2 linked regions of the Natronomonas pharaonis DSM 2160 genome follow. The protein of the gene in region 2 binds, or shares a complex with, the protein of the main gene of each other region. Links are inferred from orthologs where the notes say so. Each region holds a gene or a part of one and is shown on either strand. Other genes may lie near its edges. The genes, in order: NP_RS00325 and dph2.

Region 1 (3,247 bases), 1.5 Mb from region 2 along the record:
TATCGAAGACGTCGATGTCGGCAAAGCGCTTGAAGAGGACGCCCTTGCCCTCCATGACCGGCTTCGAGGCCTGTGCGCCGATATCTCCCAGTCCGAGCACGGCCGTGCCGTTCGAGACGACCCCGACCATGTTCCCCTTGGTGGTGTATGTGTAGGCGGCCTCGGGGTCGTCGGCGATCTCCGAACAGGGGGCTGCCACTCCCGGTGAATACGCTAACGAGAGGTCTCGCTGGGTGTTTGTCGGCTTCGTCGTCGAAATCTCGAGCTTGCCCGGCGGGTCGGTACGATGATACTCAAGGGCGTCCTCCTCCAGTCCCATAGGTAAACTGGCGGCACGCAGGGTAATGAGTGGTGGTGACTAATCGTCGATGAAAGACCACGAAGAATACGGCGGCGTCCGGATACACACGGGAGAACCGGACGGCCGTCAGCGACCGACGGCCGCCGGAGCGTCTAGAAGTAGTCGATCTGCTCGGGCAGTTCGAGCTTCATGCCCTTCCGCTCGCGGATCTCATCGATAGTTTCCGGCTGGAGGTTATCAGCCATAACGCGGAAGCCGGCGTTTTCGGTGTTCCAGGACGCACGCCCCTCCGTGGCGCTTCGGATGTCGCTGGAGAAGCCGATCATCTCGTCGACGGGGGCGACGCCCTCGACGACCATCAGGTCGCCTTCTTGGTACATATCGTCGACGCGGCCACGTCGGCCCTGAATCTCGCCGGAGGCCGCACCCATGTGCTCGTTGGGCACGTCGATGCGGACTTCCTGAATTGGCTCCAGCAGCTTGATTTCGGCGTCGATGAGCGCGTTGTGAACCGCCTCGCGGACGGCGGGGATGACCTGTGCCGGACCGCGGTGGATAGCGTCCTCGTGGAGACGGGCGTCGTGCAGGCGGATGAGTGCGCCTTCGACGGGCTCGGCGGCCAGCGGGCCGTCGTTGAGAGCTTCTTCGAGCCCTTCGACGACCAGCTCCATCGTCTCGTTGAGGTGCTGGATACCCTTCGTGTCGTCGATGAAGACGTTGGTGTTGTGGATGGTCTCGACGTTCTGGGCCGTATCCTTGTCCATGCCCTGCTCCATCAGCTCTTCACGGCGTTCGAGCTCGGGCATGTCCATCGAGACATCGCCCATCTTGATGGTCTCGACGATATCGTCTTCAAGCGGCTCGACGGTGATGTAGAACCGGTTGTGGTTGTTCGGGGAGCGCCCTTCGACCTCGCGGGACTCCTGCTGGGGCGCCTCACGGAAGACGACGATGGGTTCGCCGGTGTTGACCGGGATTCCCTGGTTGCGCTCGATACGCTGGGTGATGACTTCGAGGTGAAGTTCGCCCTGTCCGGAGATGAGGTGCTCGCCGGTGTCTTCGTTAATTTCGATCTGAATCGTCGGGTCCTCTTTGGCGACCTGCTGGAGCGTCTCGATGAGCTTCGGCAGGTCGTCCATGTTCTTTGCCTCGACGGACTTCGTGATGACCGGCTCGGAGATGTGTTCGATGGACTCGAACGGCGTCATCTCGACGGACGAAACCGTCGAGCCGGCGATAGCGTCTTTGAGCCCCGTGACTGCGGCGATGTTACCTGCGGGGACGCGTTCGACCTCCTCGCGCTCGCCGCCCATGTAGATACCGACGCTCTGGACCCGGTTCGTCCCGGCGGTTCCGGAGACATAGAGGTCTTGGCCCTTCTCGATGGTGCCGGAGAAGACACGGCCTGCGGCGATTTCGCCGGCGTGGGGGTCGATACCGATGTCGGTGACCATCATGACGAGTTCGCCGTCCTCGTTGACAAGCTCCATCGCTTCGGCGACCTCGGAGTCCGCGTCGCCACGCCAGATACGCGGAATACGACGGGGCTGGGCGTCGACCGGGTTCGGGAAGTGCTCACAGACCATGTCGAGGACGACATCGGAAAGCGGCGTTCGCTCGTGGAGCTCCTGCCGCTTGTCGGCTCGTTCGAGCTCGATGATTTCGCCGAAGTCCATCCCCGTCCGCTGCATGGACGGCATCGAGACGCCCCACTTGTAGAGGGCGGACCCGAAGCCGACGGTCCCGTCCTCGACGGAAACCGTCCAGTCTTCGTTGATGTCGTCCATCTCCTCGGTCATCCCGCGGATGAGCTCGTTGACATCGCCGATGACGCCGGTCAGCCGCTGCTGCATCTCCTCGGGTCCTTCCTGTAGCTCGGAGATGAGGCGGTCGACCTTGTTGATAAACAGCGTCGGCTTGACGCCCTCACGGAGCGCCTGCCGGAGAACCGTCTCCGTCTGGGGCATTGCGCCCTCGACGGCGTCGACGACCACGAGCGCGCCGTCGACAGCACGCATCGCACGCGTCACGTCTCCGCCGAAGTCGACGTGGCCGGGGGTGTCGATGAGGTTGATGAGGTGGTTTTCGTCCTCGTACTCGTGGGTCATCGAAACGTTTGCGGCGTCGATGGTGATGCCGCGTTCCTGCTCGTCTTCTTCGGTGTCCATCGCGAGCTGCTCGCCGGCGGTCTCGTCGGAAATCATGCCGGCGCCGGCCAGCAGGTTGTCGGTAAGCGTCGTCTTGCCGTGGTCGACGTGAGCGGCGATGGCGATGTTCCGGATCTGCTCCGGCTCGTCCATAAGCCGTTCACACTCCTGTACAATTTTCTTGCGTCGGCCCATTATACAGTCACGTTCCGAAAGCAAGGTGAAAAGGATAGTGTTTTGCGATTTGGGTGGACAACGCGTACCGAGCGGGCCGAACTGTCCTCCGCTCGCGGGTCGCCGCCTGCGAAACAGTCAAACGTCCGCGGCGACTGGTAATAGTTGACATGGATATTCGAGTGCGGGGTGACGGACCGGCCGCACCGTTTCTCAGCGCCCGCGATATGCTCGACACCGAGTACGGCCTCGAACGGCCGGTCGTCGTCGACATCAGAGACGACCCTGACGAGCGAACGATGGTTGGCCATTACGACGACCGCCACGAACTCGTCGTCTCACGGCGCGCGGCGACCTCGGCGATGGCCAGAGAGTTGGCCCTCCATGAGTTCGCGCATATGGCTCGCTACGAACAGGCCCATCCTTCCCATCTCCAGTCGACCGAGGAGGCGCTGTTTCTCGCCTTGGCCGGCCGCAGCGTCGAACAGCGGAAGCTGAGTCACTGTTACCAGATAGCAAATCACATGAAAGATATCTACGCCGACGACATCACCCTCGATATTGGGCCGACCGACAAGCTGGTGTCGTTTCTTGAGTCGTCGTTGGCCCGAGCGTTGGCCGACTC
Region 2 (3,285 bases):
GGGCGGAGAGCTGTGCCATTCGCTGCCGGTTTCCCATTCTGTCGCTCTACTGGAGGGTCGCCTCGTACTATTAAAACCCTCAGGTACGACACAGTAGCCGTGTCGGCAGGCGAGCCGTCTGTGAGTCGGCGCTACCGGTCGTCTTCGTCTTCGTCTTCATCGAGGCCCCAGTCCCAGTCCTCGACGCTTTCGTTCCACCTGTCTTCCGGCAGGTCTTCACGCGGGTCTTCCGGCGGGTCCTCGGGCGCGTCGTCCGGATTGTCTCGGCGGCGCTCCTCTGGACTCTCTTCTGGGAGGCTCCGGCTGGAACCTGCCCCCCAATCCTCTGATGCTCCTTTTTCTGGGCGGCCGTCGTTCGACCCCCCGGTCTGCCGGCTGCCGGGGGGAGAAGAACTGTGGCCTCCTGAATCAGATGCCCGGTCTGGGTCTTCACTCAACGGCCCGTACGGCGTGTCGTCACCTGTAGACGGTGGCCGGTCTGGCCGCCCCCGAGGGCCGTCGTCTCCTTCGGTGTACTCGAGGAAGATTCCGCCGAGCGCCAAACAGCTACAGACGAAGCCAACAATACCGCCCAGAACGGGAACGAGCCCGGTGACACCAGCGATGACAACGCCGACAATGGCAGCCGCACCCAGGCTGTCTGTGACCGTCCGGCCGACTGCCAGAAACCCCAGCGGTACGGCAAGCGCTACCGCCAAAAGCAGCGGTATCGCCACGAGAACGCCGACGACGGTAACGACGAGGAGAAACGTGACAACGACAACGCCGAGCGTGACAGCGACACCATATAAAAATGCACTGCCCGGCTGCTTGATGCTCCAGTCGGTAACGTCTCTGCTGTAGTCGGGGGCGATGACAACCCAAAAGGCAAGCGCAATCAGTGCCCACAGCATTGAGCCGAGGGCGTCACCGATGGTGGCAGCCACAACCTCCTCACTGGATGGTTGTGCGGCGACCGTCGGAACGGCAGCGATGGTGCCGGCGACGGGTACGGCCGGCGGGAGGAATCGGCGGGGAGGGCAGACCATGCTGGGGATTCGGCTATGTCACGGATATATGTTGGTGGCTTCCCGCCCAGGCTGTCCCGAGGCAGGCGACCGTCGCCTTACCACGTGCCGTGGAACGTGTCGAACGAGAGGCTGTCCATCGGCTTTTCGCCGATGGCGATTTTGTATTCGCCGGGCGTAAGCATCGGCTGTTTGAACTGCGGTCCGTCGTCGGTCGTAATCCGCGGACAGCCGGTGTTGACGTAGGCATCGAACCCGAAGTTCGTCAGGCGGTCGGGCGTCACCTCGTCCATCGTAATCAGGTAGGCGTTGTCGTTCGCCTCGACGATTTCCTCGGCAGTGTCCCATCGGCCCTGACCGATTTTGGTACAGAAGATGACACCCCACTCCTCGGCGTCCATCGCCTTGTGAACGGCGGCGTACCGCTGTTTCATGAACTGCTCGGTGTCGGCGACGTGGACGGCGTTGTTGACCGGGTCGGCGATGATGACCTTCTTGTCCGGATGCTCCATCGCCAGTCCGAGCGGGTGGAACTTCCCGCCGCCGACGTAGAGAATCTGGTCGGCGTCGACATCGGCGGAGGCGTAGTTGCAACCGAGAACCTGCCCCTCGTGTGTCAGCCGCTCGTCGCCACGACGGGTCTCGACAGTATAGCCGCGCTCTTCGAGCCACGCCTGCATTTCATCGAACCGGTTCATGTGCTGGGCGGTTGTCACGAGGCCGACGGCGTCGTCCTCTTCGGGAGCGGCGAGCTCCGCCCGGGCTTCCTCCATAATCGGCGTGACTTCGACGTTCGAAAACAGCGGCACGTAGATTATCTTGTCCGACTCCTTCATCGGCGAGTGGCCGAAGTGGACGAACACGTCCGTCCGCCGCATCATGTAGGTATCGAGGTCGCACGCGCCGTAGCAGGGCTGGCCGGAGAGGAGCACCGTCGTCTCGTCGGGGAGCAGCCGCCGGAGGTCGTCGGCGACACGACCGGCTCGTCGTTTGAGCCCTTCGGGGAACTGGAGGCCGACCTTCATCGCGTCGCGTTCTTCGACGGCGTCGACGATGCGGTCGAGTTCGTAGTCCCACGTCCGCTCGTGTTTGAGTTCCATCCCCGTATTTCGGAGATCACCCTCCGTACGGTCCGATTCCGGTTGCTGACTCATTGCACAGCGATTGTGGCCGCGGGCGTAAAACCTGCACGTTTCTGGAGTCCATCGCTCGTTTGCATACAGTGGCTGAAAGAACGAACCGGCCGGCTTTTTGACTCGCCACGGCGAAGCGCCGCTATGACGATTCACTCCGACTGGGGCGACTGGTTGCCGACGGCAATCGCGGCCGCCGAACCCGACGGACTAGCTGTCTGGTATCTCGGCTGCAACGGCTTCGCGTTGAAGGCCGCAGACGGGACGACCGTCTTTATCGACCCGTATCTCGGCACCGGCGACCCGCCGCGGACCGTCCGGATGATTCCGGTCCCGTTCGAGCCGACAGACGTCGTTGAAGCCGACGCAGTGTTGGCGACCCACGACCACACCGACCACACGCACGGTCCCTCGCAGGCCCCGATTCTCACCGGCACCGACGCGACGTTCTATGGGCCGCCGACATCGGTGGCGACGGCAGAGGCTTGGACCGACGAGCATGGGGTTGACGGCAACGATATCGCCGAAATAACCGAAGGTGAGACGCTCGAAGTCGGGTCGCTCCGGATTCACGTCGAACCTGCCCACGACCCTGACGCCGACCACCCGGTCGGCTACGTCGTCGAACACGAGTCGGGGACCTTCTTCCACGGCGGCGACGCCCGGCCCAGTGAGGACTTCGAGGCAATCGGCGGCAGCTACGACATCGACCTCGGTGCTGTCGCCTTCGGGTCCGCCGGCATGATTCCCGACAAAGAGACACGGGAGCCAAAATACACGCAGTGGTACTCCAACGAGAACATGGCCGCCGAGGCGGCCGCACAGCTCCAGCTCGACCGGCTGCTGCCAACCCACTGGGACATGTGGAAGGGGCTGACGGCCGACCCGACCGCGCTCAGAGACCACACCCGAAGCTTCGACCACCCCCGGACGCTGGAAATACTCGAAATCGGCGACCGGACCTCGGTGTAGCCGAATCAGCCGTTTGAGCCGCCGTACCGGCCGATGGAAACTGTGCGTGAGTTTCTCACCGTCGAATAGCTTTATTTACGGCTGGTTTCACTAGAGGTTATGAGCAACGCCGACCCGACCGAGGTCGTGACGGCATCGAGCGACGGTGTCACCGTCGAGAAGTCGTTCGAGCC

What was found.
Region 1: the proteins of dph2 (region 2) and NP_RS00325 are in contact, whole or in part, in a crystal structure (PDB 6Q2D), measured with the Methanobrevibacter smithii proteins. The link is inferred for Natronomonas pharaonis DSM 2160 from one-to-one orthologs. Residues at the interface, in WP_011954460.1 of Methanobrevibacter smithii: Met1, Met3, Tyr4, Pro28, Glu29, Gly30, Leu31, Met33, Phe58, His80, Thr124, Gln126, Ser179, Gly180, Asn181, Phe182, His183, Leu185, Tyr201, Asn202, Phe211, Ile215, Arg291, Asp295, Asp296, Gln298, Met299; in WP_011954157.1 of Methanobrevibacter smithii: Pro482, Asn483, Lys484, His485, Tyr553, Asp555, Glu556, Glu559, Leu560, Leu591, His592, Glu593, Asp594, Ala595, Val596, His597, Arg598, Gly599, Pro600.

Annotation. Positions count from the first base shown.
Region 1 is NC_007426.1:60,934-64,180, reverse strand. Bases 49-2,975 are described here. They hold NP_RS00325 (elongation factor EF-2), read right to left. Parts: upstream 2,644-2,975; coding sequence 454-2,643; downstream 49-453. Other genes in these bases: NP_RS00320 (DUF5781 family protein), read left to right, coding at 2,793-2,975; NP_RS00330 (NADP-dependent malic enzyme), read right to left, coding at 49-319. Also shown: more of NP_RS00330, read right to left, coding at 1-48; more of NP_RS00320, read left to right, coding at 2,976-3,247. UniProt on the Methanocaldococcus jannaschii protein: Catalyzes the GTP-dependent ribosomal translocation step during translation elongation.
Region 2 is NC_007426.1:1,522,599-1,525,883, reverse strand. The notes cover bases 134-3,098. They hold dph2 (diphthamide biosynthesis enzyme Dph2), read right to left. Parts: upstream 2,162-3,098; coding sequence 1,106-2,161; downstream 134-1,105. Other genes in these bases: NP_RS07805 (MBL fold metallo-hydrolase), read left to right, coding at 2,285-3,098; NP_RS07815 (hypothetical protein), read right to left, coding at 134-1,028. Outside these bases: NP_RS07820 (protein kinase domain-containing protein), read right to left, coding at 1-19; more of NP_RS07815, read right to left, coding at 132-133; more of NP_RS07805, read left to right, coding at 3,099-3,112; NP_RS07800 (coiled-coil domain-containing protein), read left to right, coding at 3,212-3,285. UniProt on the Methanocaldococcus jannaschii protein: Catalyzes the first step of diphthamide biosynthesis, i.e. the transfer of the 3-amino-3-carboxypropyl group from S-adenosyl-L-methionine (SAM) to the C2 position of the imidazole ring of the target histidine residue in translation elongation factor 2 (EF-2).